Regions from separate parts of the Muricoccus vinaceus genome, predicted to be linked through region 4. Evidence: predicted binding sites of a transcription regulator. Region 4 holds the regulator's gene; each other region holds the start of a gene.

Region 1 (7,458 bases), on a different contig from region 4:
GGCCTGCGCCCGCAGTACCAGCTTTTCCTGGCCGTCATGGCGGCGCTGGAGCTGAAGCGCTCCGTCCGCGTGGTGCTGACGCGCGACCAGATGTTCACCATGGGCTACCGGCCAGACGGGCTGCAGAGCGTGGCGCTGGGGGCCAGCCAGGATGCCGCGCTGCAATCCATCCGCCACGACCTGATCGCCAACACCTCCACCTTCGAGGACTACCAGGAGGCGACGGTCAACTGGTCGGCCATGCTGTACCACTGCGACAACGTCACCACGACGCACAAACTGGCCAAGACGGACCTCTACACCCCCGCCGACATGCGCGCGCCGGGAGCGCCGACCGGGCTCTTCGCCATGGAATCGGCGATGGACGAGCTGGCGCACAAGCTGGGCATCGATCCCGTGCAGCTTCGCCTGCGCAACTACGCCGACATCGATGAATCCACGAACAAGCAGCACACCAGCAAGGAGCTGCGCGCCGCCTACCAGCTCGGCGCCGAGCGCTTCGGATGGTCGAAGCGCGACCCGAAGCCCCGCTCCATGAAGGAAGGGCGCGAGCTGATCGGCTGGGGCATGGCCACCGGCGCCTGGGAAGCGCAGATGACCGAAACCTCCGCCCGCGCGACCCTGACGCCCGACGGGCGGCTGGAGGTGGCCTGCGCCACCGCCGACATCGGCACCGGCACCTACACCATCCTGACGCAGATCGCGGCCGATGCCTTCGGCCTGCCGATGGAGAAGGTGACGACGAAGCTGGGCGACTCCTCGCTTCCGAAGTCCCCGGTGGAAGGCGGCTCCTGGACCGCGGCCTCGGCCGGCGCGGCGGTGGAGCTGGCCTGCAACACGGTGCGCGAAACCCTGTTCAAGCACGCCCGCGGCATGGACCGCTCGCCGCTGGCCAATGCCGATATCGGCCAGGTGGTATTCCAGGACGAGCGGATCGCGCTCGCCTCCGACCCGACCCGTTCCGTCACCCTCACCGATGCCATCAGGGCGGCCGGCGTGGAGAAGATCGAGGCGGAGGAAACGGCCAGCCCGAGCAAGCTGACCCAGATGCGCTACGGCTCCTTCACCCACTCCGCCGTGTTCGTGGAAGTGCGGGTGGACGAGGAACTGGGCCAGGTGCGGATCACCCGGATCGTGGATGCGGTGGCGGCGGGGAAGATCATCAACCCCAAGACCTCGCGCTCGCAGATCATAGGGGGCGTGGTCTTCGGCATCGGCATGGCCCTGCACGAGGAAACCCTGCCCGACCACAAGCTCGGCCGCTTCATGAACCACAATCTGACCGAGTACCATGTGCCCGTGAACGCCGACATCCACGACATCGAGGTGATCTTCGTGGAGGAGCACGACACGCTCACCAGCCCGCTGGGCGTGAAGGGCCTGGGCGAGATCGGCATCGTCGGCACGGCGGCGGCCATCGCCAACGCCGTGTTCCACGCGACGGGCAAGCGCATCCGGGAATTGCCCATCACCATTGATAAGGTCATCGGAACGCAGGAAGCGGCCTGAGCCGCAGCCAGGGGCGGAACCCGGGCCGGCGGAGCACAACCCCGCCGGCTCACAGGGAATGGGAGGCATCAACTCTTCATCAAGGCTGGTCGTGCAGAATTGAGCAACCTGCAAGACAGAAAGTGTGGCAAGCATGACCCTAAGAGCTCGAATCATAGGCGCTGTGGCGGCCTGTGCCCTCGTCATCGTGGGGATGGGGGGCTTCGCGGCCCACCGTGCCTCGGTGATCGGCCATTACTCGACCGCCATCGCGGCGAACTGGCTGCCCAGCGTCGACATGATCGGCCAGTCGTCGGAGCGGTTGCAGGTCTTCCGTCAGTTCGTCCTGCGCCACATCCTCGTCTCCGAGGCAGCGGGCAAGCAGGAGGTGGACAAGACCCTGACCAATCTCCGCGGGGAGATGGACAAGTTCTTCGCCGACTACGCGGGCTTCGTGACGGGACCCGCCGAGCAGCGCCTGCTCGATTCCGCGCAGCGGGACTGGAGGGCCTTCTCCGCCGCGGTGGATCCGGTGCTGGTGCTGTCCCGCGCCGGTCAGCCCGCCGCCGCCTGGACCCGCTTCGGTCAGAACAACGAACTTGCCCGCGCCGTCACCTCCTCCTTCGAGGCGCTCAGGGCCTTCAACCGGGATGGCAGCGGCAGCGACGCGGCCGCGGCCTCGGAGGCGGTCACGGCGGCGATGATCGGAAGCGGCGTGGTGACGCTGGTGGCTGTCCTTGGCGCCCTGGTCATGGGCGTCTGGCTGGTTCGCAGCGTGTCCCGCCCCATCCTCCACATGGCGGAGCTGATGCGCCACATCGCGGAAGGCAACCTCACGGTCGCCATCGAGGGCAAGGACCGGGTGGACGAGATCGGCCACATGGCCCGCGCCCTCGAGGTGTTCCGCGCTAACGCTGAGCGCTCGCGCGACCTCACCGCCGCGCAGGAGGCTGAGCACTCGGTCAAGGAGAAGCGTGCCACCCAGCTCGCCGAACTCGTGAAAGGCTTTGAGGGGCGCGTGGGCGAGATGGTGAACGTGCTCTCCTCGGCTTCCACCGAGCTCGAGGCCACGGCCCGCAGCATGGGCACCTCGGCGGAGCACGCCCGGTCGCAGGCGACCGAAGTGGCAGGGGCCGCGACCCAGGCGAGCGGGGGGGGTCAAACCGTCGCCGCCGCGGCCGAGGAGCTGAGTTCCTCGATCATCGAGATCAGCCGGCAGGTCGCCCAGGCCAGCCAGGTCGCGACCAGGGCGGTGGACACCGCCAACGAGACGAACGCCACGGTCCAGAACCTGTCCGAGGGCGCCAACCGGATCGGCGAGGTGGTGAACCTGATCAGCAACATCGCCGGCCAGACCAACCTGCTCGCGCTGAACGCCACGATCGAGGCGGCGCGCGCCGGCGAGGCCGGCAAGGGCTTCGCCGTGGTGGCCAGCGAGGTGAAGTCGCTTGCTGCGGAAACGGCCAAGGCGACGGAGGAGATCGGTCAGCAGGTCGGCCAGATCCAGGGCGCCACGCGCGGCGCGGTGGAGGCGATCCACCTGATCATGAGCACCGTGAAGGAGATCAGCGAGATCACCGTCGCGATCGCGGCCTCGGTCGAGGAGCAGAGCGCCGCCACCCAGGAGATCGCGCGGACGGTGCAGCAAACGGCGCAGGCGACCGATCTGGTGGGCCAGAACATCGCCTCGGTGAGCCAGGCGGCGAGCGACACGGGCGCGGCCGCCGCGCAGGTTCTTTCGGCCGCATCAAGCCTCTCGACCCAGTCCGAACACCTCACCGCCGAGGTGAAAACCTTCACGCGCGAGGTCAGGGCCGCCTGATCGTCCGGGCGCCTCCGGTTCCCGCCCGCCTGGAAAGGCATGGTGTGGACCGGGGCGCCGCGGGAATCCTTCCGATGCCGTCGGCCGGTGCAGACGGGCGCTCAATGGCGGCGGGAGCGCCTCGGGGCCGCGTCATCCTCGCGCGCTTCCTCGTCCACCGACAGGCTTTCCATTCCGGCGCGCCAGGTGACGTGCCACGTGCGGGGCCGGCCGGCGCGGCAGCGCAGCAGATCCAGCGTCCATTGCGGGTCGCCCAGGTCGTGCATCGCCCCGCCGGCGCGCCCCGTGACGCGCCAGCGGGTGGTGGCCAGGGCAGGACCCTCCTCGGCCTCCGATTCGCGCAGCAGCAATCCGATGCCGCCACCCGTTTCGGCGGCAAGTTGCAACCGGCGCATGGCGGTGGCGTCGGGCCGCTCCTCCATCAGCAGCACGGCCGAAACGGCGCGGCAGCGCAGCGCCTCCTCCGTGGCCCAGAGCGCGTCCACGTGGTTGGAGGGCTGCGCCACGATCAGGCGCGACGGCGGCAGGCCGAAGCGCATCAGCCCGGGCGGCCAGGGATCGGGGTCACGCGCGATCCAGAACACCGTGCCTCCGGAACGCGCCATCAGCAGGGCTGCGAAGCCCACCGCCGCTCCAGCGCCGTCGGACAGGATTTCGTGCACCGCGGCGCGCGGCAGGCCGCCACCGGGCATCTCCCGGTCCATTTCCGGACAAAGGGGAATGGCGGGCGGCTCCTCGCGTTCCGCCAGGCCCGCGCGCTCGATCCGCGCGACACGGGCGCGGAGCGCGGCCAGGACCGCACGGCGGTCCATGCCCGTTCCGCCACCCATTCCGTTGTTGGGATCGCCCCCTCGCACGGGGTCTTCATTTCGCCCATCAACCCCCTCCGCGGAAGGGACAGGGGTAAGAATCAGCCGTGGCCGGGGGGGCGAATCGGAGGGCATCGCCGTTCATACTATGTTCCTTTTTGGGCCGCACTCTTCCTTTGCGCATCATTGTGCGTCTGCCGGCATCCCGAGGATGCAGCCCCCTGCGTTGCGGAACATTCCGGCGCTGAAGGGATGGACCCGATGATCCGGTGACCAGCACTGGTCGCCCTTCCTCCCTTATCCGCCTATGCCACTGCCTGTTCCGGCCTGCCGGGAATGGAGGCGAGCGGTACGCCGGCCGCGCCGCTGGTCGGCACGGGTTTCGCGGCGCTGCATGACGATGGGGGAGGGGAGGCAGGCGCGCTGCTCGGCTGCGCCGTTGCGGTGGCGCCGGAGCGTGTGGCCTGCACCACCATGCCCTGCCGCAGGATGCCGGCTTCGTCTGGCCCTGCCGCGGCGACGGCGCACCCGCCCGTCGCGCGGCGGTGCTGGCGCGCAGCCCGGGCATGGATCTGTCCGTCCTCGGCGACGAGACCGGGCCGCTCGCCCCCGCCGCGCTCGGCCGGCAGGCCATCCGCGGGGTGATGGAGGAAGCGGGGGCGCCTCAACCTCGCCTGAGCAAGGCCGGACCTGATCCGGCCCCGCACCCTCGGGTACGGGGCCGCGCTCAGCCCCGCGATCCGATGTCCCAGGGCGCCCGCGCCATCTCCCGCTCCGCCTCCAGCCGGTTGATTCCGATATCGGACAGCATCCGGTCATCGAGGGAGCCGAGGATGCGGCGCTCCTCGATCGCGCGGGCCATGCGCGCCAACATCGCCAGCCAGCGGGAAGCCGGAGCGCCGGTGGCGGGGACGCCTGTCCTGGCGCCGGACCCAGCAAAGGCGCCGCGGTGGATGACATGGCCGGACATGGTGGGATCCTCTCCTGATGAATGTCGCGAGCAGAAAGATCGGCGTGGGGGTATCATAAGGGAAACGAGTTGTTTTGAAGTTCGGCATCAGCGATGCTGATGCCGCCATGATGAACATCCCGCCTGGCCTCGACCCCGACCTGCTGCGCTCCTTCGTGCTGGTGGCCGAAGGTGGCAGCGTCACCCGCGCGGCGCTTCGCGTCGGGCGCACGCAATCGGCCGTCTCGATGCAGATGCGCCGGCTGGAGGAAGCGCTGGGCCAGCCGCTCCTGCTGCGCGGCCCGCGCGGTCTGAGTCCGACCCCGCACGGCCTCTGGCTGCTGGACCGCGCACGCCGGCTGCTCGCGATGCACGATGAGATCGTGAACAACTTCCGCATGCCGGAGATCACCGGGCGAATCCGCCTGGGTTCCCCGGACGACTACGCGCTGCTCTGGCTGCCCGAGATCCTGGCCGGCTTCGCCGAGGCCCACCCGGCCGCCGAGGTGGAGGTGGTCTGCCTGCCCTCCACCGAGTTGCTTCGCTGCTTCGACAAGGGGGACCTCGACCTCACCCTCTTCTCCGGTGGCAACGAGGAGCCGGGATTGCCGGCGGAGAGCCTCTGGCGCGGGCCGCTGCGCTGGGTGGGCCCGGCCGCGCGGCCGACCCACCTGCTGCGGCCCCTGCCGCTCGTGCTTTGCCACACCGGCTGCACCTGGCGGATCGCCGCCACCCGCGCTCTGGAGCGGGCAGGGGTGCCCTGGCGCATGGCCTACTCCTCCGCCTCCCAGACCGGGACGCATGCGGTGGTGCTGGCCGGGCTGGGGGTGACGGTCGGGCTTTCCATGGCGCTCCCCCCAGGGCTGCGCCTGCTCGGCCCGGAGGAGGGGATGCCCGACCTGCCGGAGCTGGAGATCGCCCTGGTCCGCCATCCCGGCGCCGCGGCCGAAGCGCTGGCCGACCACATCCGCCGCGGCTTCCTTTCCCGCCCCGGGGTGAATGCCAGGGCGGCCTGACCGCAACGCGTGATGGCGGCGGTGTGAAGCTTCCCCCGGGTGCCCCCGGCCCCGGAACGGGTTGCGCCGGCCCGGGGCAGCGTCGAAGCTGCACGGAGCCGTTCCAGCAAGGGCGGCGCGAGAAGACGCTGTCCCAAGGGACGTTCAAGGAGCACACCATGACCCAGAGCCCGAAGATGGGCCGGCGCGGGCTGATCGCGGCCACCGCCGCGGGCCTCGCCATGCCTTCCCTCCTGCGCGCCCAGGGGGCAGGGCCCGGCGCCTGGCCGGAGCGGCCGATCCGCCTGATCGTTCCCTGGCCGCCCGGCGGCTCCACCGATGTGGTGGCGCGCATCTTCCAGGCGAAGCTGGGCGAGGTGCTGGGCCGTCCCGTCGTCATCGACAACCGCGGCGGCGCCTCGGGCGCGATCGGCGGCGGCGAGGCGGCGCGCGCCGCGCCGGACGGCTACACCTGGATGCTCGCCTACGACACCGAGGCGACGAACCAGACGGTGATGCGCCTTCCCTACAAGACGCTCGAGGCGCTGGTGCCGATCTCCCTGGTCGCGACGGGGCCCCTGGCGCTGGTCGCGCACCAGTCCACCCCCTATCGCAGCTTTCAGGACGTGGTGGATGCGGCAAAGAAGGCGCCGGACAGCATCAACTACGCGACCTCCGGCGTGGGCGGCCTCGCGCATGTGGCGACCACCCTGCTGCAGCAGAAGGGCGGCTTCAGCCTGACCCATGTGCCCTACCGTGGCGGCGGGCCGGCCGTGTCCGACGCCGTGGCCGGGCACGTGCCGCTGTTCATGTCCAACGTGGTCATCATCAGCCAGCACATGAAGAACGGCATCCTGCGCCCGCTGGGCGTGACCACGCGCACGGCGTCGCGCCACGTTCCCGGGGCGAAGTCCTTCGCGGAACAGGGCGTGGGCGACTTCGAGGCGCCGACCTGGTGGATGCTGATGGGGCGCGCCGGCACGCCGGAGGCGATCCAGGAGCGCATGTCCGCCGCCATCCGGCAGGTGATGCAGGACCCGGAGGTGCGCTCCAAGATCGAAGAGCAGGGGGCAGACGTGGTCGGTTCCGACCCGGCGACCGCGCGCACCTTCCTGACCCGCGAGATCGACAAATGGGGGGCCGTCATCCAGTCCGCCAACATCAGGGCGGACACCTGAGAGGCGAGCCCGGGCGGCCGGAAGGGCGCCCGGGGCAACGGTTTTGCGGTGGGCACGGAAAGTCGCCGTTTTGTCAAAAAAGGGGTTTGACGGCCTTCGCCGGCGCCCATATAAGCCGCCCACACCGACGGGCCGGACGCTGAAACGCTCCGCTCCGCCGGTTCCTCCCTCGGATGCAGGGTCGGTCATCAGGTAGCTCGGAAGAGCTGCCCGGTGA
Region 2 (7,458 bases), on a different contig from region 4:
CGCCCGAACGGTTCTCCACCACCACGTTCTGCCCGAGGATGGGGCGAAGGGCATCGGCCACGAGCCGCGCCACCAGGTCCACGGCCCCGCCGGGCGAGAAGCCCACCAGAAGGCGGATGTCATGGTCCGGAAAGGCCGCCCGCGCGGCGAAGGGCAGCCCGAGCCCGCCGAGCAGGCCGAGCGCGGCACGGCGCGAGAAAGCCGCGTCGTATGCCGGGCCCCTGGGGGCCTGGAGCCGGTGCATCGCATGTCCTCCCGTCCGCCTGGCGCGGAACCGGCCGCAAGCTAGGCGCGCCGCCGGCCCGCGGCCCCATCAGTTCTTTCGCGCGACCTATCAGCGATCCGAATAGCCGCCCGGCCGGACCTCCCCACGATCCCCGTGGGTTGCCAAGACCCGCCGGAAGGCCGGATGGTCCTGCCGTCACACCCGTCCAAGCCTCGCAAAGCAGGTGGTGGAAATGTCCGACGCGCAAACGCCCCCCTCCGCCGGCCCACCCGTCCGGCGGCGGCGGCTCCCCCTTCTCGGCGCGGCCGCGGCCTCGCTCGCCTGGTCCGCCCGCGCCTCCCGCCCGGCCCTGGCCGCGGAGGCCCCGGGCCCCGCCATGGCCGAGCTCAGCGCCTACATGGCCGGGGCAACCGGCGCGGCCCTGCCGCCCGGGGTGGTGGAAGGCGCCAAGCACCACCTCCTCGACACCTTTGCCGCCATGATCTCGGGGGCGAAGCTGCTGCCGGGGCAGCAGGCCCTGCGCTTCGCCAGGGCGCATGGCGGCAGCGGCCCCTGCACCGTCGCGGCCTCGGGCACCACCTGCCTGCCGGCCGAGGCGGCGCTCGCCAACGGCATGCTCGCCCATTCCGACGAGACCGACGACTCCCACGCCCCCTCCGCCTCCCATCCCGGCTGCTCCGTCGTGCCCGCGGCCCTGGCGATCGGCGAGGCGCTCGGCCTGGACGGCGCCCGCTTCCTGCGCTCCGTCACGCTCGGCTACGACGTCGGGCCGCGCGTCAGCCTCGCGCTCGGCGCCTGGCGCTTCCGCGGGGAAAGCCACCGCAGCACGCACGCCATCGCCGGCACCTTCGGCGCGGCGGCGGCGGCCGGCGCGGCCGCCGGGCTTTCCGCGCAGCAGATGCGCTGGATGCTGGACTACGCGGCCCAGCAGGCCTCCGGCATCGCCTCCTGGCAGCGCGACCCCGACCACGTGGAGAAGGCCTTCGTCTTCGGCGGCATGCCCGCCCGCAACGGCGTCACCGCCGCGCTCATGGTGCAGACGGGCGGCACGGGAATCGAGGACGTGTTCTCCGGCGCCGACAACTTCCTCCTCGCCAACTCCGCCGATGCGAACCCGGCCGAACTCGTCGCGGAACTCGGGCAGCGCTTCGAGATCGTGCGGACCAACATCAAGCGCTGGACGGTCGGCTCGCCCATCCAGGCGCCGCTCGACGCGCTGGACCGGATGCGGCGCCAGCGCGCCTTCGCCGCCGATGACGTCCGCGCCGTGGAGGTGCGCCTCGCGACGCAGCAGGCGCGCGTGGTGGACAACCGCGACATGCCCGATGTGTGCGTGCAGCACATGCTGGCCGTCATGCTGCTCGACGGCACCGCCTCCTTCGAGGCGGCGCACGACGTGCCGCGCATGCGGGACCCCGCCGTGCTCCGCCAGCGCGCCAAGGTCCGCCTCGTTCCGGACGCGGCGCTGGAGGCGCTGCTGCCCCGGCGCGAAGCCGTGGTCGAGGTCGCGCTGTCGGACGGCACCGTGCTGCGCGAGCGCGTGGGCGAGGTGCGGGGCACCACCGCCAACCCGATGACCCGCGGGGAGGTCGTCGCGAAGGGCCGCGACCTCCTCGCGCCCGTGCTCGGGGCGGAGAAGGCCGGGCGGCTGATCGACACGGTGATGGCGATCGAGACCCTCTCCGACATCCGCCCGCTCAAGGCGCTTCTCCAGGCCTGAGGCCAGCGCCTCCCGGTCACAAGCAAAACCAAGGAAACAGTTCATGCGGCAAACAGCCGTCCTGGCGGGAATGCTCGCCCTCGCGACACCGGCAACGGCGCAGGTGACGCGCTTCGAGGTGACGGAGGACGTGCCCGCCTTCGCCGGCCGCAGCTTCGGGGAGGCCGGCGCCTATCGCCGCGTCACCGGCCGCGCGACGATCGCGCTCGACCCCGCCGACCCGCGCAACGCGGTCATCACCGACCTGGCCGAGGCACCCCGCAACGCCGAAGGGCGCGTCGAGGCCACCGCCGACGTCGTCATCCTGCGCCCCGAGGACCCGGCGCGCGGCAGCGGCACCCTTCTGCTCGACGTGCCCAACCGCGGCCGCAAGCTCGCCCCCCAGCTCTTCGACGACGCGCGCCAGCCCGGCGCGAACACCATGCGGACGGCCGAGGATGCCGGCATCGGCTTCCTGGCCGGGCGCGGCACCACGGTGGTCTGGGTGGGCTGGCAGGCGGACATCCCCTCGCAGCCCGGGCAGCTCGCCCTCTCGGCCCCGGTGCTGCGCGGCGTGACGGGCCCGGTGCGGGAGGAGTTCGTCTTCGACCACCGGCGCAGCCCCGCGCCCGCGACCCTCGCCTGGCCGCTCGCCGATCCGCCCAACCTGTCCGTCACGGTGCGGCAGGCCTGGCCCGATCCGCGCCAGTCGCCGCCCGGGCTGTCCGCCCGCGCCCTGGACGCGCAGCGGATCGAGGTCTCGCGGCCGGAGGCGGGCTTCGACGCCGGCGCGCTCTACGAGGTCACCTACACCGCGCGCGACCCGGCGGTGCTGGGCATGGGCTTCGCCGCCGTGCGCGACATCGTCGCCTTCCTTCGCCGCGACACCTCCGCGGCCAACCCGCTGGCCTTCAACGGGCGCCCGGCCGTGCACCGCGCCATCGGCTTCGGCGTGTCGCAGTCCGGCCGCTTCCTGCGCGACTTCCTCCATCTCGGCTTCAACGAGGACACGGCCGGACGGGTCGTCTTCGACGGGCTGATGCCGCATGTCGCGGGCGCGCGCCGCATGGCGACCAACCTCCGCTTCGGCCAGCCCGGCCGCAACGCCCGCCACCCCCAGGACCCTGCCTGGCAGGCCGACACCTTTCCCTTCACCTACGCGGTGCTGGACGACCCGCTTTCCGGCCGGCGCGACGGGCTCATGCTGCGCTGCCGCCTCACCTCCACCTGCCCGCGCGTCATGCAGAGCGACAGCGAGCACGAGTGGTGGGCCTCCCGCGCCTCGCTCCTCGTGACCGACACCGCCGGCCACCACATCGACCTGCCGCCCGACGTGCGCGCCTACATGATCGCCGGCACGCCGCACTTCGCCGAGCCCGGCGAAACGGCCGGGCGGATCGAGGCCATGGCGCTGCCCAAGAACCCCATGCACGCCGGCCCGCCCATGCGCGCCCTCCTCGCCGCGATGGAAGCCTGGCTGGCCGAGGGCCGCGAGCCCCCCGCCAGCCGCGTGCCCATGCGCGCCCACGGCACGCTGGTGCCGGCGGCCCAGGCCATGCCCGCCCCGATCCCCGGCCTGCCCTACGCCGCGATCCACACCGCCGCCGCCCTCTCGGACCAGTCCGCCATGCCGCCCCGCGAGATCGGCCGCTACCCCGTCTTCGTGCCGCGCCTCGACGGCGACGGCATGGCGGTCGCGGGCCTGCGCGCGCTGCAGCTTGCCGCGCCGCGCGCCAGCTACACGGGATGGAACCCGCGGGCCCAGGGTTTCGGCCCGGCCGCCCTCTACCCCCTGCAGGGCGCGGTCGTACCCTTCGCCGCGACGCGGGAAGCCCGCCTGTCCGCCGGCGACCCGCGCCCCTCGGTCGCGGAGCGCTACGCGGACGGCACGGCCTATGTTGCCGCGGTGCGCCGCGCGGCGGAGGACGCGGTGGCGGAACGCCTGCTGCTGCCACGGGACGCCGAGGCGCTGGTCGAGCGCGCGAAGGCAGGATCGCTGGCCCAGCTGCGATGACGCGCGGCGCTCGTCCCGCTCCGGACGTTCAAGGCAGTGCCCGGAACCCCGGCGCACAGCCTGCGAAGGATTCCCCCCGAGAAGGAAGCTGATGGTGAGGGGTCCGGGGAGAGGAGGGATTCCTTCCATCCCTCCCCGGGGCCACAAGCGCCACCAGGCCCGAACAAGCCCACCGCCGTCACCCGCCCTGCGCCGCGTAATGCCGGACGAACCCCGCCCCGATCTCCACCAGCCGTTCCACCAGCGCCGCCCCCGTTCCGGCGCTGCAAAGCCGCGGGTCGCCCGCCCCCACCCCGTCCGGCGAGGGGCCGTCGTACTCCGCCGGCACGTTCACCTCCGCCCCCCCGAAGGAAACGGCCCCCCAGCCCGAGAAGGGCAGCCCCAGGCATGTTCCGGGCGCCGAGGGCCGTGCCGGCAGCAGGTCCATCCGCATCCGCCCGGGCGAGAGGTGCATGGCGATGCTGCCCAGCGGGTCCGCCCCGTGACCGGCCGAGCGCCGCGCCACCTCCGGCCCCACCACCTCCGGCAACAGCGCTCCCGCCACCTTCCAGAGATAGAAGCAGGGAAACACCCCCCGTCCCGCCAGCATGAAGCCCTGCGTCACGTCGTGGATCACCGGCGCGTTCCCTCCGTGCCCGTTCAGCAGCACGATCCGGTCCAGCCCGTGGCGCAGCAGCGCCCCGATCATCTCCTCCAGCACAAGCGAGAAGGCGCGGTGCGACAGCGCGATCCCCCCGGGCATGGAGCCGAAGAAGTCGCTCTTCCCGAAGGGCAGCACCGGTGCCACCACCGTTTCCGTCCCCGCCTCCGAGGCCCGCAGCGCGATCCGCTCCGCCACCGCCTCCGCCAGCAGGTAATCCCCCATCGGCGCGTGCGGCCCCTGGTCCTCGTGGCTGCCCAGCGGCAGCAGCACCACGGGCTTGCGGGCATAAAGCGCCCGCGCCTCGCCCCCCGTGATCTCCCCCATCCGCACCTTCATCGCGCGCCCTTTCCTGCCGCTCCCCGTGTCGCCCCTCCCCTTTGCCGAGGCAACCGCGACCCCACCCGAACGTTTGGAGAACACCAAACACAGGAGCACGCCCGCATGACCAAGCCGGCCGCCAAGACCAGCGACAACCACGCGATCAGCAAGAACAACACCAAGGCCCACGCCCATGAGGGCGAGGAGCACAACCCCAAGACCGATCCCGAGCCCGGCTCCAACACCATCAAGGACCCGTCCGACTGGACCACCGGCGACCAGCCCATGACCGGCGCCCAGGCCTCCTACCTCAAGACCTTGTCCGAGGAGGCCGGCGAGGGCTTCGAGGAAGGGCTGAGCAAGGCCGAGGCCTCCCGCCGCATCGACGCGCTCCAGGAAAAGACCGGCCGCGGCACCTGATACCGGCTCCGGGGGGGCGCGGCGCTCCCCCGGCCGGCACCGCAACATCCCCCTCCCTGCGGCGTTCGGCCCAAATGGCCGCCCGGCGGCCCCTCCCGCGCCTCCGCAGAAAGGGCCCCGAATGAACCTGCTCCGCCGCCGACGCCGTGCCCCGCGCCCGGCCAGCACCCTCGCCTGGACGCTCGGCACCCTCAGTGCCCTCGCCCTCGCCAACCACGCCCTCGCCCGCCTGACGGAACGCCGCCATCCGCCCCAGGGTCGTTTCATCGAGGTGGACGGCACCCGTCTCCACTACACCGACCGCGGCACAGGCCAGCCCGCCCTCCTGATCCACGGCAACATCGTCACCGGCGACGACTTCAACACCAGCGGCGTCGCCGATCTGCTGCTCAAGACCCACCGCGTCATCATCTTCGACCGCCCGGGCTTCGGCCACAGCACCCGCCCCCGCAACCGCCCCTGGACGGCCGCGGAGCAGGCCGCGCTGATCCACAAGGCCCTGGTGCAGATCGGCATCGAGCGCCCGGTGGTCGTCGGCCACTCCTTTGGCGCCGTTGTCGCCCTCGCCTTCGCCCATCAGCACCCGGAAGGCACGGCCGGCCTGGTGCTGCTGTCCGGCTACTACTTCCCCACCCTCCGCCCGGATGCCTGGATGGCCGCGATCGGCGCCGCCCCCGTCCTGGGCGACATTCTCCGCTACACGATCTCCCCCGTCCTCGGCTGGCTCTCGATCCCGCTGCTCAAGCGGGCCTTCTTCTCCCCCGCCGCCGTCCCCGCCCGCTTCGACGACGAGTTCTCCCCCTCCATCTCCCTCCGCCCCTCCCAGATCCGCGCCACCAACGCGGACGGCGCCCTGATGATCCCCGCCGTCCGCGCCCTGGAGAACAGCTACGGGGACCTCGCCATGCCGGTGGCCATCATCGCCGGCGATGGCGACAAGGTGGTCTTCAAGCGCGCCGCCGAGCGCCTGCACGGCGAGATCCCCGGCAGCACGCTGGAGATCGTCCGCGGCGCCGGGCACATGGTCCACCACCTGGCCGCCCGGCAGGTCGCCCGGGCCGTGCAGTCCGTCTCCCCCGGCCGGGGACAGCCGCTGCTGGGCTGAGCGGCCAGGGCGGGCGGACGCCCCTCCCGCCCCCGCGCGCCCCATGGCAGGGTCGCCCCGCCATGCACCTCTTCCGCGACCGCCGCTTCCCCATCCTCCTGGCGCTCGGCTTCTCCGCCGGCGTCCCGCTGCCGCTGGTGGCCGGGCAGGTGCTGCGCCAGTGGTTCACGGAATCCGGCCTGTCCCTCACCGACATCGGCCTCACCGCCCTGATCGGGCTCGCCTATTCCCTGAAGTTCCTCTGGGCCCCCGCGCTGGACACGGTGGCGCCCCCCTTCCTGTCCCGCCTCGGCCGCCGCCGCGGCTGGCTTCTGCTGATCCAGCCCTTCCTGATCCTGGCGATCCTCGCCACCGGCTTCAGCAACCCCGCCACCGGCCCCTTCGGCACCGCGGCGCTCGCTGCCCTGGTCGCCTTCCTGTCCGCCAGCCAGGACATCGTGGTGGACGCGCACCGCATCGAGATCCTGGAGGAACAGAACCAGGGCTACGGCCTCGCCTGCTATGTCTGGGGCTACCGCCTGGCGCTTCTGGCCAGCGGCGGCGGCACCCTCTGGCTGGTCGGCGCCCTGGGCTGGGGCGGTGCCTATGCCTATGCCGCCGCCCTGCTGCTCGTCGGCGTCCTCGCCACCCTCGCCTCGCGCGAGGCGCCGACGAAAGCCGCAGCCCCCCTCCCCTGGGGGGAGCGCCTCCGCCTTTCCGTCGTCCACCCCTTCGCCGACTTCATGCGCCGCCCGCACTGGCTGGCCATCCTGCTCTTCATCGCGCTCTTCAAGCTCGGCGAGGCGCTGGCGGGCATCATGACCACCCCATTCTACCGCTCCCTCGGCTTCTCCAGGGACGAGGTCGCGGCGGTGGGCACCGTCTTCGGCCTCTTCGCCACCCTGGGCGGCGCGCTGGCCGGCGGCTACGTCGTCGCCCGCCTCGGCACCGCCCGCGCGCTCGTCATCACCGGCCTCGGCCAGATGCTCTCCAACCTCATGTACGTGGCGCTGGCCAATGCCGGCCACGACATGCCCATGCTCTGGCTCCAGGT
Region 3 (7,458 bases), on a different contig from region 4:
GTGCCGGTCGGGTCACCGCCCTGGGCCATGAAGCCCTCGATCACGCGATGGAACGGCGTGTTGTCGTAGAAGCCCTGTGCCGAAAGCGTCTTGATCCGCTCCACGTGCTTGGGCGCAAGGTCGGGCCGAAGCTCGATGGTCACCCGACCGTCCTTCAGGTCCAGGTAGAGCGTATTGTCGGCGTTGGCCTGGGCCTCGGCCTCGTTGGTGGTGGCGTCGCTCATCATGACTCCCGTGGCGGTCGCAATCGAGGTGGCGATAAGGATCCGGCGCTGCATGGCGTTTGTTCCCCGGAGTGGTTGGCGTGGTGCGCCGCCAGTCAGTTGCCCGGGCGGACGCGGGCGAGCGTGCGCTCGAGCGTCAATTGGGGCACGAAGGAGGAAATGTCTCCCCCCAAGCGCGCGATCTCCTTCACGAAGCGCGACGAGATGAACTGGTTCGTCTCGCTGGCCATAAGGAAGACGGTCTCGACGCCCTGGTCCAGGCGGCGGTTCATGCCGGCCATCTGCACCTCGTAGTCGAAGTCGGAGACAGCCCGCAGGCCGCGCACGATCATGCCCGCGCCGTGCTCGCGCGCCAGCGTCACCAGCAGCCCGTCGAAAGGCACGACCTCGATCGTGGCGCCGGTTACCGCCGCGACGCTGTCGGTTTCCGCCCGCACCAGCTCCACCCGTTCCTCGATCGGGAAGATCGGCCCCTTACCGGCGTTCATGGCCACTCCGATCACCAGCCGGTCGAGCAGACGGGCGGCACGGTGGATCACATCGATATGCCCGTTGGTCACGGGGTCGAAGGTGCCGGGATAAACCCCGATCCGCTCAGGCATCGGCCGCAACGCCCTCGCTCACCACCGCGCCGTCGTCCACCACGGGGAAGCAGGAGGTCACGGCTTCTCCCTTGTCCAGGCGGAACAGCGTGACGCCCGCCGCCTGCCGGCCCATCACCCGCACCTGGTCCGCAGGCAGGCGGATCAGGCGCCCGTTATCGGTCACCAGCATCACGTCGTCGCCCGGCCGCACCGGGAAAGTCGCGACCACCGCATGGCCCTTGCCGCGCCCGAGCGGGATGCTCGCGATCCCCTGCCCGCCACGCCCGCTGCGACGATACTCATAGGCGGAGGCACGCTTGCCGAAGCCGGTATCCGTCACGACCAGCAGGATTTCCTCGGCCTGCTCCAGGTCCTCCGCCCGCTCGGCGCTGAGCGCGACCTCCTCTGCGGAGTCCTCGCCCTCCTCGGCGCCGGCCGCGCTGTCCCCGGCCTCCTCCGGTGCCTCGCCGGCGGCCTCTCCCTGTGCCCGCCGCTTCGCCGCGGCGAATTTGAGATAGGCCGTCCTCTCCCCCGGCGTCGCCGGGACGTTGCGCAGCACCGAGAGGGCGATCACCGCATCCCCCTTGCCCACAAGCTTGATGCCCCGCACGCCCGTCGAGTCACGGCCGGCGAACACGCGCAGCACGCCCTCCTCCGCGGTGAAGCGGATGGCGCGTCCGAGGCGCGTCGCCAACAGGATGTCGTCGCCCTCCCGGCAGGTCTGAACGCCGACAAGGCTGTCGCCCTCGTCGAGCTTCATGGCGATCAGCCCCGCCGCGCGCACGTTGCGGAAGTCGGACAGCCGGTTGCGCCGGACGTTGCCGCACTCCGTCGCGAAGACGAGGTGCAGGTTCTCCCAAAGGCTCTCGTCCTGCGGCAGCGGCAGCACGGCCGTCACCGTTTCCCCGTCCTGCAGCTGGAGCAGCTGCCGGAGCGAGCGCCCGCGCGCCGTCGGCCCCGCCTCTGGCAGGCGCCAGATCTTCTCGCGGAAGGCGATGCCCCGGCTGGTGAAGAACAGCACGTGCTGGTGCGTGTGCGCGTTGAACGACCGGATGACGACATCGTCCTCCCGCGTCCCGGCAGCGCTGCGCCCGCGCCCGCCGCGGTTCTGCGCGCGGAAGGTCTCCAGCGGCGTGCGCTTGACGTAGCCGTCGCGCGTCAGCGTCACCACCATCAGCCCGGGCTCGATCAGGCTCTCGTCGTCCTGGTCGGATACGCCATCCAGGATCGAGGTCATGCGCGGCACGGCGATCTGCGCCCGCACCTCGGCCAGCTCCTGCGCCATCAGCTCCAGCCGGCGAGGCCGGGAGGAAAGGATGTCCAGCAGCTCACGGATGCTGGCCGCGATCTCGTCCAGCTCCTGCAGGATCTTCTCCCGCTCCAGGCCGGTCAGGCGGCGCAGCGTGAGTTCCAGGATGCCGCGCGCCTGCGCCTCGGTCAGGCGCACCGTCTCCCCGGTGACGACGTTGCCGGCATCGTCCACGAGCGCCAGCAGCGCGCCCACGTCGCCGGCCGGCCAGTCGGTGGACATCAGCGCCTCCCGCGCCGCGGCCGCGTCGGGGCTCGCGCGGATCACGCGGATCACCTCGTCGATATTGGCCACCGCGATGGCAAGCCCGATCAGGATGTGCCCGCGGTCCCGCGCCTTCGCCAGGCGGAACCGGCTGCGTCGGGTGATCACCTCCTCGCGGAAGCGGATGAAGACCTGAAGCGCATCGCGCAGCCCCATCTGGCGGGGCGTGCCGTCGTCGAGCGCGAGGAAGTTGACGGGAAAGGAGGTTTGCAGGTTCGTGAAGCGGTAAAGCTGGTTCAGCACCACCTCGGCCGTCGCGTCCTTCTTCACCTCGATGACGATCCGCATGCCGTCGCGGTCGCTCTCGTCGCGAAGGTCGGAGATGCCCTCCACCTGCTTGGCGCGCGCCAGCTCGGCGATGCGCTCGATCAGCGTCGCCTTGTTCACCTGGTAGGGCACCTCGGAGACGACAATCGCCTGCCGCCCGCCGCGCATGTCCTCGATCTCGCAGCGCGCGCGCACGGGAACGGAGCCGCGCCCCGTCTCGAAGGCGGCGCGAATGCCCGCGCGGCCCAGGATCAGCCCGCCCGTGGGGAAGTCCGGCCCCGGCATGATCTCCATCAGCCGCTCCAGCGTGATCGCCGGATCGGCGATCATCGCCAGCGTCGCGTCGATCACCTCGCCCGGGTTGTGCGGCGGGATGTTGGTGGCCATGCCCACGGCGATGCCGTTGGAACCGTTGACCAGCAGGTTCGGATAGGCTGCCGGCAGGACGCGCGGCTCCACCGCGCTCTCGTCGTAGTTCGGCTGGAAATCGACGGTGTCCTCGTCAATGCCCGCCAGCAGCGCCGTCGCCGACTTGGCCAGCCGCGCCTCGGTGTAGCGCATGGCAGCGGCCGGGTCGCCGTCCATGCTGCCGAAATTGCCCTGGCCGTCGATCAGGGGCACGCGCATGGCGAAAGGCTGCGCCATCCGCACCATGGCGTCGTAGATCGCGCTGTCGCCGTGCGGGTGGTACTTACCCATCACGTCGCCCACCACGCGGGCGGACTTCTTGTAGGGCTTGTCGGCCGTGAAGCCGTTCTCGTTCATCGCGAAGAGGATGCGGCGGTGCACGGGCTTCAGCCCGTCCCGCGCATCCGGCAGCGCGCGCGACACGATCACGCTCATCGCGTAATCGAGGTAGGAGCGGCGCATCTCCGCCTCGATCGTCACCGGCCGGGTTTCGTCGGGCATCCGCTCGTCGGAGGGACCGCCGCTCTCGGTATCGCTCACTTATCGGGTTCCAGATGGATCAGCCTGGGCGTCGGGAAGGGCTCTGCATGCCGTCTCAGAACGGAATGTCGTCGTCGAGGTCGGCCTTGGGCGCATCCCAGCCGCCCCCGCCACCGCCACGCGCAGGCTTGGAGGCACCGCCCGAGGGCGCACCGCCGCGCCCGCCGCCATAGCCGCCGCCCGAGGCGCCACCACCGGAGGCGCCGCCGCCATAGCCGCCCGAGCGCTCGGCACGGTCCCCGCCGAAGCCGCCGCCGGCCTCGTCGCCGCCGCCACCCTGGTTCCGGCCGCCCAGCAGGGTCAGCTCACCCCGGAACTGCCGGAGGACGATCTCGGTCGAGTAGCGCTCCTGCCCCTCGTTCGTCGTCCACTTGCGGGTCTCGAGCTGGCCCTCGAGATAAACCTGGCTGCCCTTCTTCAGGTAGCGCTCGGCAATCTCGCCCAGCTTCTCGTTGAAGATGGCGACCGAGTGCCACTCGGTGCGCTCCTGCTGGTTGCCCTCGCGATCCTTGTAGCGCTCGCTGGTCGCCACCCGCAGGTTCACCACCTTGCCGCCGTTCTGGAAGTTTCGGACCTCGGGGTCCTTTCCCAGCGACCCCAGGATGATCACCTTGTTGACGCTGCCGGCCATGCCACCCACATCCTCGAATAGCCGGGCGAGCCCGGCCTGAAACCATCAACAACCCGGCGGTTGCCCGCCCCGCGCGAGCCCGCGCATCGCCGACCCGTGCAAAATCCCCTTGGGATTCGCGCACGGGCCGACGAAGCTACCCCCCGGGGAGCGGTGAGACCACCCCCCGGGGAGAGCCCAAGGTCGGGGCGCCCCCCGGCGACCCCTTCCCGCCGCCCACATATGGTGGCACAAGCCCCAGAACACAATGCGAACGAAGGCCGGATTTCCCTTGCCCGACAGCCTCCCCGAGCCTGCTTCGAACCGCACCGGCGCGAACCGCCTGGCCAACCGCGGCAGCCTTGAGATGGGCACCGGCGGGTATATCCGCATCCGGGGCGCCCGGCAGCACAACCTCAAGAACATCGACCTCGACATCCCCAAGGGGACGCTGACGGTCATCACCGGCGTTTCGGGCTCGGGCAAGTCCTCCCTGGCCTTCGATACGATCTATGCCGAGGGCCAGCGCCGCTACGTCGAGAGCCTCTCGGCCTATGCCCGCCAGTTCCTGGAGCTGCAGCAGAAGCCGGACGTGGACAGCATCGAGGGCCTGTCGCCAGCCATCTCGATCGAGCAGAAGACCACCTCCCACAACCCGCGCTCCACCGTGGGCACCGTCACCGAGATCGCCGACTACACCCGCCTCCTCTGGGCCCGGGTCGGCATCCCCTATTCCCCCGCGACCGGCCTGCCGATCGAGGCCCAGACCGTCTCCCAGATGGTGGACCGGGTCATGGCCATGCCGGAGGGCACGCGCCTCCTGATCCTGGCCCCGGTCGCCCGCGGCAAGAAGGGCGAGTGGAAGAAGGAGCTGGCCGAGCTCCAGCGCCGCGGCTTCGAGCGGGTGAAGGTCAACGGTGCCCTCCTCCGCATCGAGGAGGTGCCCGCCCTCGACAAGAAGAAGAAGCACGACATCGAGGCGGTGGTGGACCGCGTGGTGGTGCGGGAGGGCGCCGCGCAGCGCCTGGCCGACAGCTTCGAGACGGCGCTGGGCCTCTCGGACGGCGTGGTCTACCTGGAGGGCGCCGACAATGGCGAGCGGACGGTCTTCTCCTCCCGCTTCGCCTGCCCCGTCTCCGGCTTCACGATCGAGGAAATCGAGCCCCGGCTCTTCTCCTTCAACTCCCCCCAGGGAGCTTGCCCCGCCTGCGACGGCCTCGGGAGCGAGACCTATTTCGACCCCGCCCTGGTGGTGCCGGACGACGCCCGGTCCATCGCCGAGGGCGCTGTCGCCGCCTGGGCCGGCGGCGCCTCCTCCCCCTATTACGACCAGACGCTCGAGAGCCTGGCCCGCCACTTCAAGGTTTCCGCCAGGAGCCCCTGGGCCGACCTCGGCAAGCCCGTGCGGGAGGCCATCCTGAACGGCACCTCCGAGGTCGTCACCCTCCGCTACAAGGATGGGCTCCGCGCCTACGAGGTGAAGAAGCCCTTCGAGGGCGTGATCCCCAACCTCGAGCGCCGCCTGCGCGAAACGGACAACCCCTGGATCCGCGAGGACCTCAGCCGCTACCAGTCCGACCGCCCCTGCCACGTCTGCCGCGGCGCCCGCCTCAAGCCCGAGGCCCTGGCCGTGAAGGTGGCCGGCCTCAACATCGCGGAGTCCTCGGACCTTTCGATCCGCAAGGCCATGGAGTGGTTCGCCGGCGTTTACGACCAGCTGACCCCGCAGCGCCAGGAGATCGCCCGCCGCATCCTGCGCGAGATCAACGACCGCCTCCGCTTCCTGGTCGATGTGGGCCTGGACTACCTGTCTCTGGCCCGTGGCAGCGCCAGCCTCTCGGGCGGCGAGAGCCAGCGCATCCGCCTCGCCTCCCAGATCGGCAGCGGCCTCACGGGCGTGCTCTACGTGCTGGACGAGCCCTCCATCGGCCTGCACCAGCGCGACAACGAGCGCCTCCTCGGCACCCTCCGGCGCCTTCGCGACATCGGCAACACCGTGCTGGTGGTCGAGCACGACGAGGACGCGATCCGCGCCGCCGACTACCTCGTGGACATCGGCCCCACGGCGGGCGCGGGCGGCGGCAGCATCATCGCCCACGGCACGCCCGAGGAGGTCGCGGCCAACCCGGACAGCATCACCGGCGCCTACATGTCGGGCCGCCGCTCGATCCCCACCCCCGAGGTCCGCCGCACGCCGGACCCCAAGCGCCAGCTCCGCGTGGTCGGCGCCTCGGGCAACAACCTGAAGAACGTCACGGCCTCCCTGCCCATCGGCACCTTCGCCTGCGTCACGGGCGTTTCTGGCGGCGGCAAGTCGACGCTGGTGATCGAGACCCTCTACAAGGCCGCTGCCCGCCGCCTGATGGGCGCCGGCACCGTGCCCGCGCCGCACGAGCGGCTGGAAGGGCTGGAGCACCTCGACAAGATCATCGACATCGACCAGTCCCCGATCGGCCGCACCCCGCGCTCCAACCCCGCGACCTATACGGGCCTGTTCGCCCCCATCCGCGACTGGTTCGCGGAGCTGCCGGACAGCCGCGCCCGCGGCTACAAGTCCGGCCGCTTCTCGTTCAACGTGAAGGGCGGCCGCTGCGAGGCCTGCGGCGGCGACGGGCTCATCAAGATCGAGATGCACTTCCTGCCCGACGTCTACGTCACCTGCGACACCTGCAAGGGCAAGCGCTACAACCGCGAGACGCTGGAGGTGAAGTTCCGCGGCAAGTCCATCTCCGACGTGCTGGACATGACCGTGGACCAGGGGCTGGAGTTCTTCTCCGCCGTCCCCGCCATCCGCGACAAGCTGAAGGTGCTCACCGAGGTCGGCCTCGGCTACATCCACCTGGGGCAGCAGGCCACCACCCTCTCGGGCGGCGAGGCGCAGCGCATCAAGCTGGCCAAGGAACTCTCCCGCCGCGCCACCGGCCGCACGCTCTACATCCTCGACGAGCCCACCACCGGCCTGCACTTCGAGGATGTCCGGAAGCTGCTGGAGGTGCTGCACGCGCTCGTCGCCCAGGGCAACACGGTGGTGGTGATCGAGCACAACCTCGAGGTCATCAAGACCGCCGACTGGCTGCTCGACATGGGCCCCGAGGGTGGCGACGGCGGCGGCCGCATCGTGGCCGAGGGCACGCCCGAGCAGGTGGCCGCCAGCCCTGACAGCCACACGGGACGCTTCCTCGCGCCCCTCCTGGCCGGCCGGCCCGCCGCGGCGCCGGCGAAGCGCCGCAAGCGGGCCTGAGGCGGCTCAGG
Region 4 (7,458 bases):
GTCTGCATCACCGGCGGCTCGTCCGGGGAAAGGCCCAGCCAGTCCAGGCTGTCCAGGATCTGCTGCACCGCCTCGGGCGTGCTGCGCGCGCGATCCGTGTCCTCGATCCGCAGGAGGTACCGGCCGCCGTGGTGGCGCGCGAAGAGAAAGTTGAAGAGGGCGGTGCGCGCCCCCCCGATGTGGAGGTAGCCGGTGGGGGAGGGGGCGAAGCGGGTTCGGACGGTCATGCGCCCCTCTATCACGCAAGGCCGCGCTGTTGACTCCTCACGCCCGCGTGATGTGTTTGCGCTAGCATGGGTCCCGCCCATGTCCGCTCACGCCGCGCCGCTTCCCCTTGCCGAGCCCCGTCCCCCGCTTTCCGAGCGCGCTCGGGGCTGGGTGGCCGCGGAATGGGGGCGCTGGCCGCTCTGGCTGCCGGTGGCCATGGGCGCGGGGGTCCTGATTTATTTCGGGCTGCCGGCCGAGCCCGGCCTCCTTTGGCTCGCGATGCCCTGGCCGCCGCTGCTGCTGGCGGCTCTGGCTGTGGGGCGGTGGCCGCTCACCGGCGCCGCCCTGGCGCTGGTCGGCGCCGCGGCGCTGGGGTTCGGTGCGCCCCTGTTCCACGCGGCCAACGCACCCGGCTCTTCGGCATTGCCGCGCACCGCCACCGTGGTCACAGGCACCGTGGCGGCGGTGGACCTGCTGCCCGAGGGCCGCCGCCTGCTGCTGGACGCGCCGCGGCTGGACGGGGAGGCGCCGCTGGCCCGCCAGCTCCGCATCCGCCTGCGGAACGCCGATCCCGCCCGGCCCCGGCCAGGGGACACCATCTCCGTGCGCGCCCTTGTTCGCCCGCCCATGGCCCCGGCCTATCCAGGCGCCTTCGATTTCCAGCGGGCGGCCTTCTTCTCGGGGCTTGCGGGATCGGGCTTCGCGCTGAACCCGGCGGCCATCCTGGCGGAGGGGAAGGCGCCGGTGTTTTCCAGCCTCCGGGCGGGGATCGAGGCGCGCGTCGCCGCCGCTCTGCCGGGCGGAACCGGCGCGGTGGCGGCGGCGCTGCTGACGGGATCCCAGTCGGCCATTCCGGCGGCCGAACTGGCGGCGCTGCGCGACGCCGGGCTGGCACACCTGCTTTCGCCCTCCGGCCTGCACGTGGCCATCGTGATCGGGACCGGCTTCCTGCTGCTGCGCGCCGGCATCGCCGCCGTGCCATGGCTGGCGCTGCGGATGGATTCCAAGGGTGCCGCGGCGGTGCTGGGCCTGGCGATGGGCGGCGGCTACACGCTGCTGACGGGCGCGGGCGTGCCCATGCTGCGATCCTTCGCCATGGCGGCGCTGGTGACGCTGGCCATCCTGACCGGCCGCCGTGCCCTTTCGCCGCGCGCCCTCGCCGTGGCGGCGGGGATGGTGCTGCTGTTCAGTCCGGAGGCTCTGCTCGGCCCTTCGTTCCAGATGTCCTTCGCCGCCGTGCTGGCGCTGGTCGCGGCCGCCGAGGCCCTGCGCGGACCCTCCCGCCGGCTGCGCGTGCGGGGCTGGCGGGGGCGGGCGGCGCTGGCCATTCTGGGCCTCATCCTCACCTCCGTGGTGGCGGGCGCCGCGACCACGCCCTTCGGCCTCCACCACTTCGGCCGCCTGCAGCTCTACGGCGTCGTGGCCAATGCGGTGGCGGTGCCCGTCACCTCCTTGGTCGTGATGCCGGCGGGCATGCTGGCGCTGTTCCTGATGCCGCTGGGCTGGGACGGGCCAGCCCTTGCCGTCATGGGCTGGGGGGTGGAGGCCACGCTTGCCGTGGGGCGGTTCGTGGCGGCCTGGCCCGGCGCCGCGATGGCCGCGCCGCCCATCCCGGGCTGGGGACTGATCCTCTTCGCCCTCGGGCTCTGCTGGCTCTGCCTCTGGCGCCTTGCCTGGCGCTGGGCGGGGGTGCCAGTCATGGTGCTGGGACTGTGCTCGGGCCTTCTGGTCACCCCGCCCGACATCCTGGTGGCGGCGGATGGGCGGATGCTGGCGCTTTCCACCCCGGCCGGCGTGCTGTCGGAGCGCGCCTCGGGTGCCAACCGCCTGATGCGGGAATCCTGGCTGCGGAGTTGGGGCGAGGACGGTGCCGCCACCCTGCCGCGCGAGGGGGAGCTGCCAGGGGCCAGTTGCACGCCGCTTTCCTGCCTGTTGCGCCTCCGCGAAGGAGGCCCGGCGGCCATCCTGCTGCGCCAGCCGCCGCGCGAGGTCCCGCGCCCGCGACGCGGGCCCGCCGCGCCACCGCCGCCCGTGATGGCGGAGACCGGCTGCGGGAAGGCCGCCGTGATGCTCTCGCTCGAACCGATCCGCGGCCGGTGCCGCGAGACGCCGCGCGTGGACCGCTTCAGCGTCTGGCGAGACGGTGCCCACGCGGTCTGGCTAAGGCCGGAAGGGGTGGTGATCCGGTCGGACCGCATGACGCGCGGGGAGCGGCCCTGGGTGCCTCCGGTCCCCACCCCGAAGGCGCAGCCGCAATCCGAGCCGGCAGCCGAAACGGAATGAAAAAGGCCGGGGGAATGGCTTCCCCCGGCCTCCCGGTCCTTTGTGGCCGCTCAGTGATAGCGGCGGACGAGGCCCACCAGACGGCCCTGCACCTTGACCCGGTCCGGCCCGAAGATCCGTGTTTCGTAGCGCGGGTTGGCGGCCTCGAGAGCGATGGAATTGCCGCGCCGGCGCAGGCGCTTCAGCGTCACCTCGTTCTCGTCCACCAGCGCCACGACGATGGAGCCGCTGTCGGCGGTGTCGCCGCGCCGGATGATGATGGTGTCGCCGTCCAGGATGCCGGCGCCCTCCATCGAGTCGCCCGCGACTTCCAGCGCGTAGTGCTCGCCGCCGCCGAGCATGGCGGCCGGCACTTCGACGCTCTCGCCACCGTCGCGCAGCGCCTCGATGGGAAGGCCCGCGGCGATGCGGCCATAGAGCGGCAGGTGGACCGCGGCGGCATCATTCGCCGTGCGCACCGCGCCGGGCAGGTTCTGGGCGAAGTTTCCGCGGATCACATTGGCGGGGAAAACCGTGGCCGGGGCGGGCGCGGCGGGAACCGCCGGCGCGGGGCTGCGCGCCGACAGGCTGTCCGGAACGCGGATGACCTCGAGGGCGCGGGCGCGGTGGGCACGGCGCTTGAGGAAACCGCGCTCCTCCAGTGCCGTGATCAGGCGATGAATTCCGGATTTGGATTTGAGGTTCAGCGCTTCCTTCATCTCCTCGAAGGACGGGGAGAAGCCGGTGTTCCGGAGGTGCCGGTCGATAAAGGTGAGAAGTTCGTGCTGCTTGCGGGTCAGCATGGTCCGGGCGTCTCCCTGGGGGCGAGGGGCAGTCTTCTGCACGAACAAACGGGCAACCGACCTGGAAGTTCTATGAAAGTTCTCCCGTGTCGGTCAATCTGTTCCTCAAACTCCCAGAAAGGAAAGTTCCACGAACTCCACCTCGGTGTTGGCTCCGGCGGCCGGCGCGCCCGGCGCGCGCACAACCAGGGCATCGGCCCGCGCCAGCGTCGCCAGCATGGAGCTGTCCTGCACGGGGAAGGGCGTGACCACCTGGCGGCCCTGCGTATCGCGCGAAAGCTCCGCGCGCAGGTAGTCCTGGCGGCGGTCGTTCGCCTCAAGCGGGCGGCCCAGCAGGGCGGAGCGGGTTTCCACGGGAGCTGCCGGAAGCCCGGACAGGCGGCGCAGCGCCGGCACCAGGAAGACCACGGCGCAGACGATCGCCGACACCGGATTGCCCGGCAGGCCCAGCAGAGGCGCGCCGCGCAGCCCGCCCCAGATCAGCGGCTTGCCCGGCCGCATCGCGATCTTCCAGAAGTCCAGCGAGAAGCCCAGCGGCTCCAACGCGGACTGGACGAGGTCGTGCTCCCCCACGCTGGCGCCGCCGGTGGTCACGATCAGGTCGCAACCGGCGGCGGCCTCGGCGCTGGCGCCGATCGCCGCACGGTCGTCGCCCGCGATGGGCAGCACCAGCGGCTCCGCGCCGGCGGCCCGCACGAGGGCCGACAAGGCATGGGCATTGGAGGACACGATGCCCCCGGGCGGCAGGGCCTCCCCGGGCAGGACGATCTCGTCGCCTGTGGCCAGGATCGCGACACGCGGGCGCCGGTGGACGTGCAGCCACGGGTGGTTGGCCGCCGCTGCCAGCCCGACGTCGCGTGCGCTGAGCCGGCGGCCCGGCTGCAGAAGCACGTCGCCGAGGCGGAAATCCAGCCCGGCGCGGCGGATCCATCGGCCGGCGCGGGGTGCTTCGGTGGGGGTGACGTGGCCGTCCTCCGCCCGGGCGTCCTCCTGCAGGAGGATGGCGTCGGCGCCGGGCGGCAGGGCGCCGCCCGTGAAAATCCGCACGGCCTCGCCCGGCCGAAGGGCCTCGGTGAAGGGGCGTCCGGCGGGGGAGGCGCCGGCCAGGCGGAGCCGCGCGCCGAGCGTCGCCTCGGCGGCCCGCAGCGCATAGCCGTCCATGGCCGAGACATCGACAGGGGGCTGCGTCAGCCGCGCCGCCACGGGCCGGGCCAGCACCCGCCCCCAGCCGTCGGGCAGGGCCACGGTTTCAGCGCCCGTCGGCCGCAGCCCGGCCAGGATGCGCTCCAGCGCCTCGGAAACCGCGATCATCAGGGCGCCTCGAACAGGCCCGACTTGCCGCCGGATTTCCGCACCAGCCGCACGGCCTCGATCCGCATGCCGCGGTCGGCGGCCTTGACCATGTCGTAGATGGTCAGCGCGGCCACCGTCACGGCGGTCATCGCCTCCATCTCCACGCCCGTGCGCCCGGCGGTGCGCACCGTGGCCGCGATCTCCACCGCGTCCGGCGCCGCCAGGTCCAGGTCGAGCGAGACGGAGGACAGGGGCAGGGGATGGCAGAGGGGAATGAGGTCCGCCGTGCGCTTGGCGGCCATGATCCCGGCCAGCCGCGCGACCCCCAGCACGTCGCCCTTTCCCGCGCGGCCGGCGGCGATCAGGGCCAGGGTTTCGGGCTGCATCACGATGCGCCCGCGCGCGGTGGCCTCCCGCACGGTCTCGGCCTTCGCCGAGACATCCACCATCGCCGCCCGGCCGGCGGTGTCGAAATGGGTGAGGGCACCGCCTTCGCGGTCGGCGCCGGCGGGTTGTGGGCCGCTCAAGCGGCTTGAACCAGCTCGCGGGCGGCGGCGCCGGGATCGGGCTGGCGCAGCAGGTGCTCGCCCACGAGGAGGCAGCGCGCCCCGGCGGCGGCCATGCGGCGAACGTCGGCGGGGGTGCGGATGCCGCTCTCGGCCACCGGGATGCGGTCCGCCGGCACGATGGGGGCCAGGCGTTCGGTCACGGAGATGTCGGTCTTGAGCGAACGCAGGTCGCGGTTGTTCACCCCGATCAGCCGCGTCTCCAGGCCCAGAGCGCGCTGCAGCTCGGTTTCGTCATGGACCTCCACCAGCACGCCCATGTCGAGCGTGCGCGCCACGTCCTCCAGCGCCTCGGCCTCGGCGTCGCTCAGCGCGGCCATGATGATCAGGATGGCATCCGCGCCCATGGCCCGGGCCTCGAAGACCTGCCAGGGGTCGATCATGAAGTCCTTGCGCAGCACGGGCAGCTTCGTCGCCTCGCGGGCCAGGCGCAGGTGCTCGGCATTGCCCTGGAACCAGGGCTCGTCGGTCAGCACCGAGAGGCAGGTGGCGCCGGCCTCCTCGTAGGCGCGGGCGATGGCGGCGGGGTCGAAGGGCTCGCGGATGAGGCCGCCCGAGGGGGAGGCACGCTTGATCTCGGCGATCAGGCCGATGCGCATCTCCGCCACGGCCTCGCAGAGCGCGCCGGTGAAGGGGCGCAGCGCGGGGGCAGAGCGGGCCCGCCGCTCCATCTCCCCCAGGGGGGTCTCCCGCCGCCGGGCCTCAACCTCGGCCCGCTTCTCGTCGAGGATCTTCCGGAGCGTGTCCGAGAAGGGCGCGTCCGTAACCGGAAAGGTCTGGTCCATGATGGGCGGTTCCTGGCGCCGATGCGCGCCGCGCGTCAAGCGGGTCCTGAGAGGGCCGCGCCGCAGGGCAGCCATCCCGGCTGCGGGGAGGTCAGGCGGCGGTGGCCACCCGAAGCCTCTCCAACGCCAGCATCGCCGCGCCGGAGGCGACGGATTCGGCCGCCATCGCGGCGCCGGCGCGAAGGTCGGATACCCGGCCGGCGACGATCAGGGCCGCGGCGGCGTTCAGCAGGACGCAGTCGCGATAGCCACCTTCCGCGCCCCGCAGCAGTGCAAGAAGCGCCTCGGCGTTCTCCCCGGGTTCGCCGCCGCGCAGGGATTCGGCGGGGTGCCGGGCGAGCCCCGCCTCCTCCGGCGTGACCTGGAACTCACGGATGGAACCGTTCTTCAATTCCACGACATCGGAGGGGCCGGCGACCGTCAGTTCGTCCAGGCCTTGCCCGTGGACGAGCCAGGCATGCTCCGTCCCGATCCGCGCCAGGGTTTCGGCCATGGGCCGCAGCCATTGCGGGGCGAAGGCGCCGGTCATCTGCCGCCGCACCCGCGCCGGGTTGGTCAGCGGCCCCAGCAGGTTGAAGATGGTGCGCGTGCCCAGCTCCATCCGGGGCCCGGCCGCGTGGCGCAGCGCCGCGTGGTGGCGGGGGGCCATGAGGAACAGGATGCCGGCGCTGCGGATCACCTCGGGCAAGCGCTCGAAGGGGACGTCGGTGTTCACGCCCAGCGCCGCCAGCACATCCGACGCCCCGGCGCGGGAGGACAGGGCGCGGTTGCCGTGCTTGGCCACCGGAACCCCGGCCCCCGCCACCACCAGGGCGGCCGCGGTCGAGATGTTCAGCGTGCCCGCGGCGTCCCCGCCCGTGCCGACGAGGTCGATCGCGCCCTCGGGTACCTCCACGGCCACCATGCGGGCGCGCATGGCCCGGACGGCGCCGGTCATCTCGGAAACGGTCTCGCCCCGCACGCGCATGGCCATGAGCATGCCCGCGATCTGCGCGGGCGTGGCCTCCCCCGCCATGACGGTGCCGAAGGCCGCCTCCGCCTCGCTTTCCGCAAGGCGCTCCCCGGCGGCGAGGCGGGCCAGGACGGGCTTGAGGGACATGCTCAGGCCGCCTGCGGCAGGGGCCCGGACGGGTTCCCCGTGCGCGGCGGAAGGTTGATTCCCGCCATGCGCATGACATTGGCCAGGATGTCGTGCCCGTGGGCGGAGGCGATGCTTTCGGGGTGGAACTGCACGCCCCAGACCGGAAGGTCGCGGTGCGCGAGCCCCATGACCAGCCCCTCCCGCGTCTCGGCGGTGACGGCAAGCTGCTCCGGCATGTCCTCCCGCCGCACCACCAGGGAATGGTAGCGCGTCGCCTGGAAGGGGGAGGGGAGGCCCGCGAAGACGTCCGTGCCGCCGTGATGCACCGCGTGCACCTTGCCGTGCACGGGCTCGGGCGCGCGCACCACCGTGCCGCCGAAGGCCTGCCCGATCGCCTGGTGGCCAAGGCAGACGCCGAACACCGGCACGCCCTTCCTCGCGGACGCTCCGATCAGGTCCAG

What was found. Region 4 encodes LexA, which represses DNA repair genes until DNA is damaged. Its sites were predicted from a motif close to TGTTCTANNTANGTTC; they were not measured.
Region 1: a site for LexA is predicted at 4,258-4,273, ahead of ACFFIC_RS14240 (ImuA family protein). Genes of this name have one in related genera too.
Region 2: a site for LexA is predicted at 4,986-5,001, ahead of ACFFIC_RS12830 (DUF3072 domain-containing protein). Genes of this name have one in related genera too.
Region 3: a site for LexA is predicted at 4,468-4,483, ahead of uvrA (excinuclease ABC subunit UvrA). Genes of this name have one in related genera too.

What each region holds. Positions count from the first base shown of each region.
Region 1 is NZ_JBHLVZ010000037.1:88-7,545, reverse strand. It holds gene ACFFIC_RS14250 (xanthine dehydrogenase family protein molybdopterin-binding subunit) at 1-1,509, shown strand, start outside; gene ACFFIC_RS14245 (methyl-accepting chemotaxis protein) at 1,643-3,310, shown strand; gene ACFFIC_RS14240 (ImuA family protein) at 3,412-4,122, opposite strand; gene ACFFIC_RS14235 (hypothetical protein) at 4,425-4,787, opposite strand; gene ACFFIC_RS14230 (DUF1127 domain-containing protein) at 4,847-5,089, opposite strand; gene ACFFIC_RS14225 (LysR substrate-binding domain-containing protein) at 5,164-6,084, shown strand; gene ACFFIC_RS14220 (tripartite tricarboxylate transporter substrate-binding protein) at 6,243-7,241, shown strand.
Region 2 is NZ_JBHLVZ010000033.1:5,708-13,165, reverse strand. It holds gene ACFFIC_RS12850 (Bug family tripartite tricarboxylate transporter substrate binding protein) at 1-244, opposite strand, end outside; gene ACFFIC_RS12845 (MmgE/PrpD family protein) at 459-1,946, shown strand; gene ACFFIC_RS12840 (alpha/beta hydrolase domain-containing protein) at 1,990-3,939, shown strand; gene ACFFIC_RS12835 (creatininase family protein) at 4,118-4,918, opposite strand; gene ACFFIC_RS12830 (DUF3072 domain-containing protein) at 5,024-5,320, shown strand; gene ACFFIC_RS12825 (alpha/beta fold hydrolase) at 5,442-6,425, shown strand; gene ACFFIC_RS12820 (AmpG family muropeptide MFS transporter) at 6,488-7,458, shown strand, end outside.
Region 3 is NZ_JBHLVZ010000001.1:148,741-156,198, forward strand. It holds gene ACFFIC_RS00730 (peptidylprolyl isomerase) at 1-224, opposite strand, end outside; gene coaD (pantetheine-phosphate adenylyltransferase) at 320-826, opposite strand; gene gyrA (DNA gyrase subunit A) at 819-3,557, opposite strand; gene ssb (single-stranded DNA-binding protein) at 3,652-4,227, opposite strand; gene uvrA (excinuclease ABC subunit UvrA) at 4,574-7,447, shown strand; gene ACFFIC_RS00755 (hypothetical protein) at 7,454-7,458, opposite strand, start outside.
Region 4 is NZ_JBHLVZ010000084.1:255,856-263,313, reverse strand. It holds gene gltX (glutamate--tRNA ligase) at 1-227, opposite strand, end outside; gene ACFFIC_RS24345 (ComEC/Rec2 family competence protein) at 307-2,490, shown strand; gene lexA (transcriptional repressor LexA) at 2,541-3,272, opposite strand; gene ACFFIC_RS24335 (molybdopterin molybdotransferase MoeA) at 3,378-4,583, opposite strand; gene moaC (cyclic pyranopterin monophosphate synthase MoaC) at 4,583-5,092, opposite strand; gene trpC (indole-3-glycerol phosphate synthase TrpC) at 5,089-5,916, opposite strand; gene trpD (anthranilate phosphoribosyltransferase) at 6,008-7,015, opposite strand; gene ACFFIC_RS24315 (anthranilate synthase component II) at 7,018-7,458, opposite strand, start outside.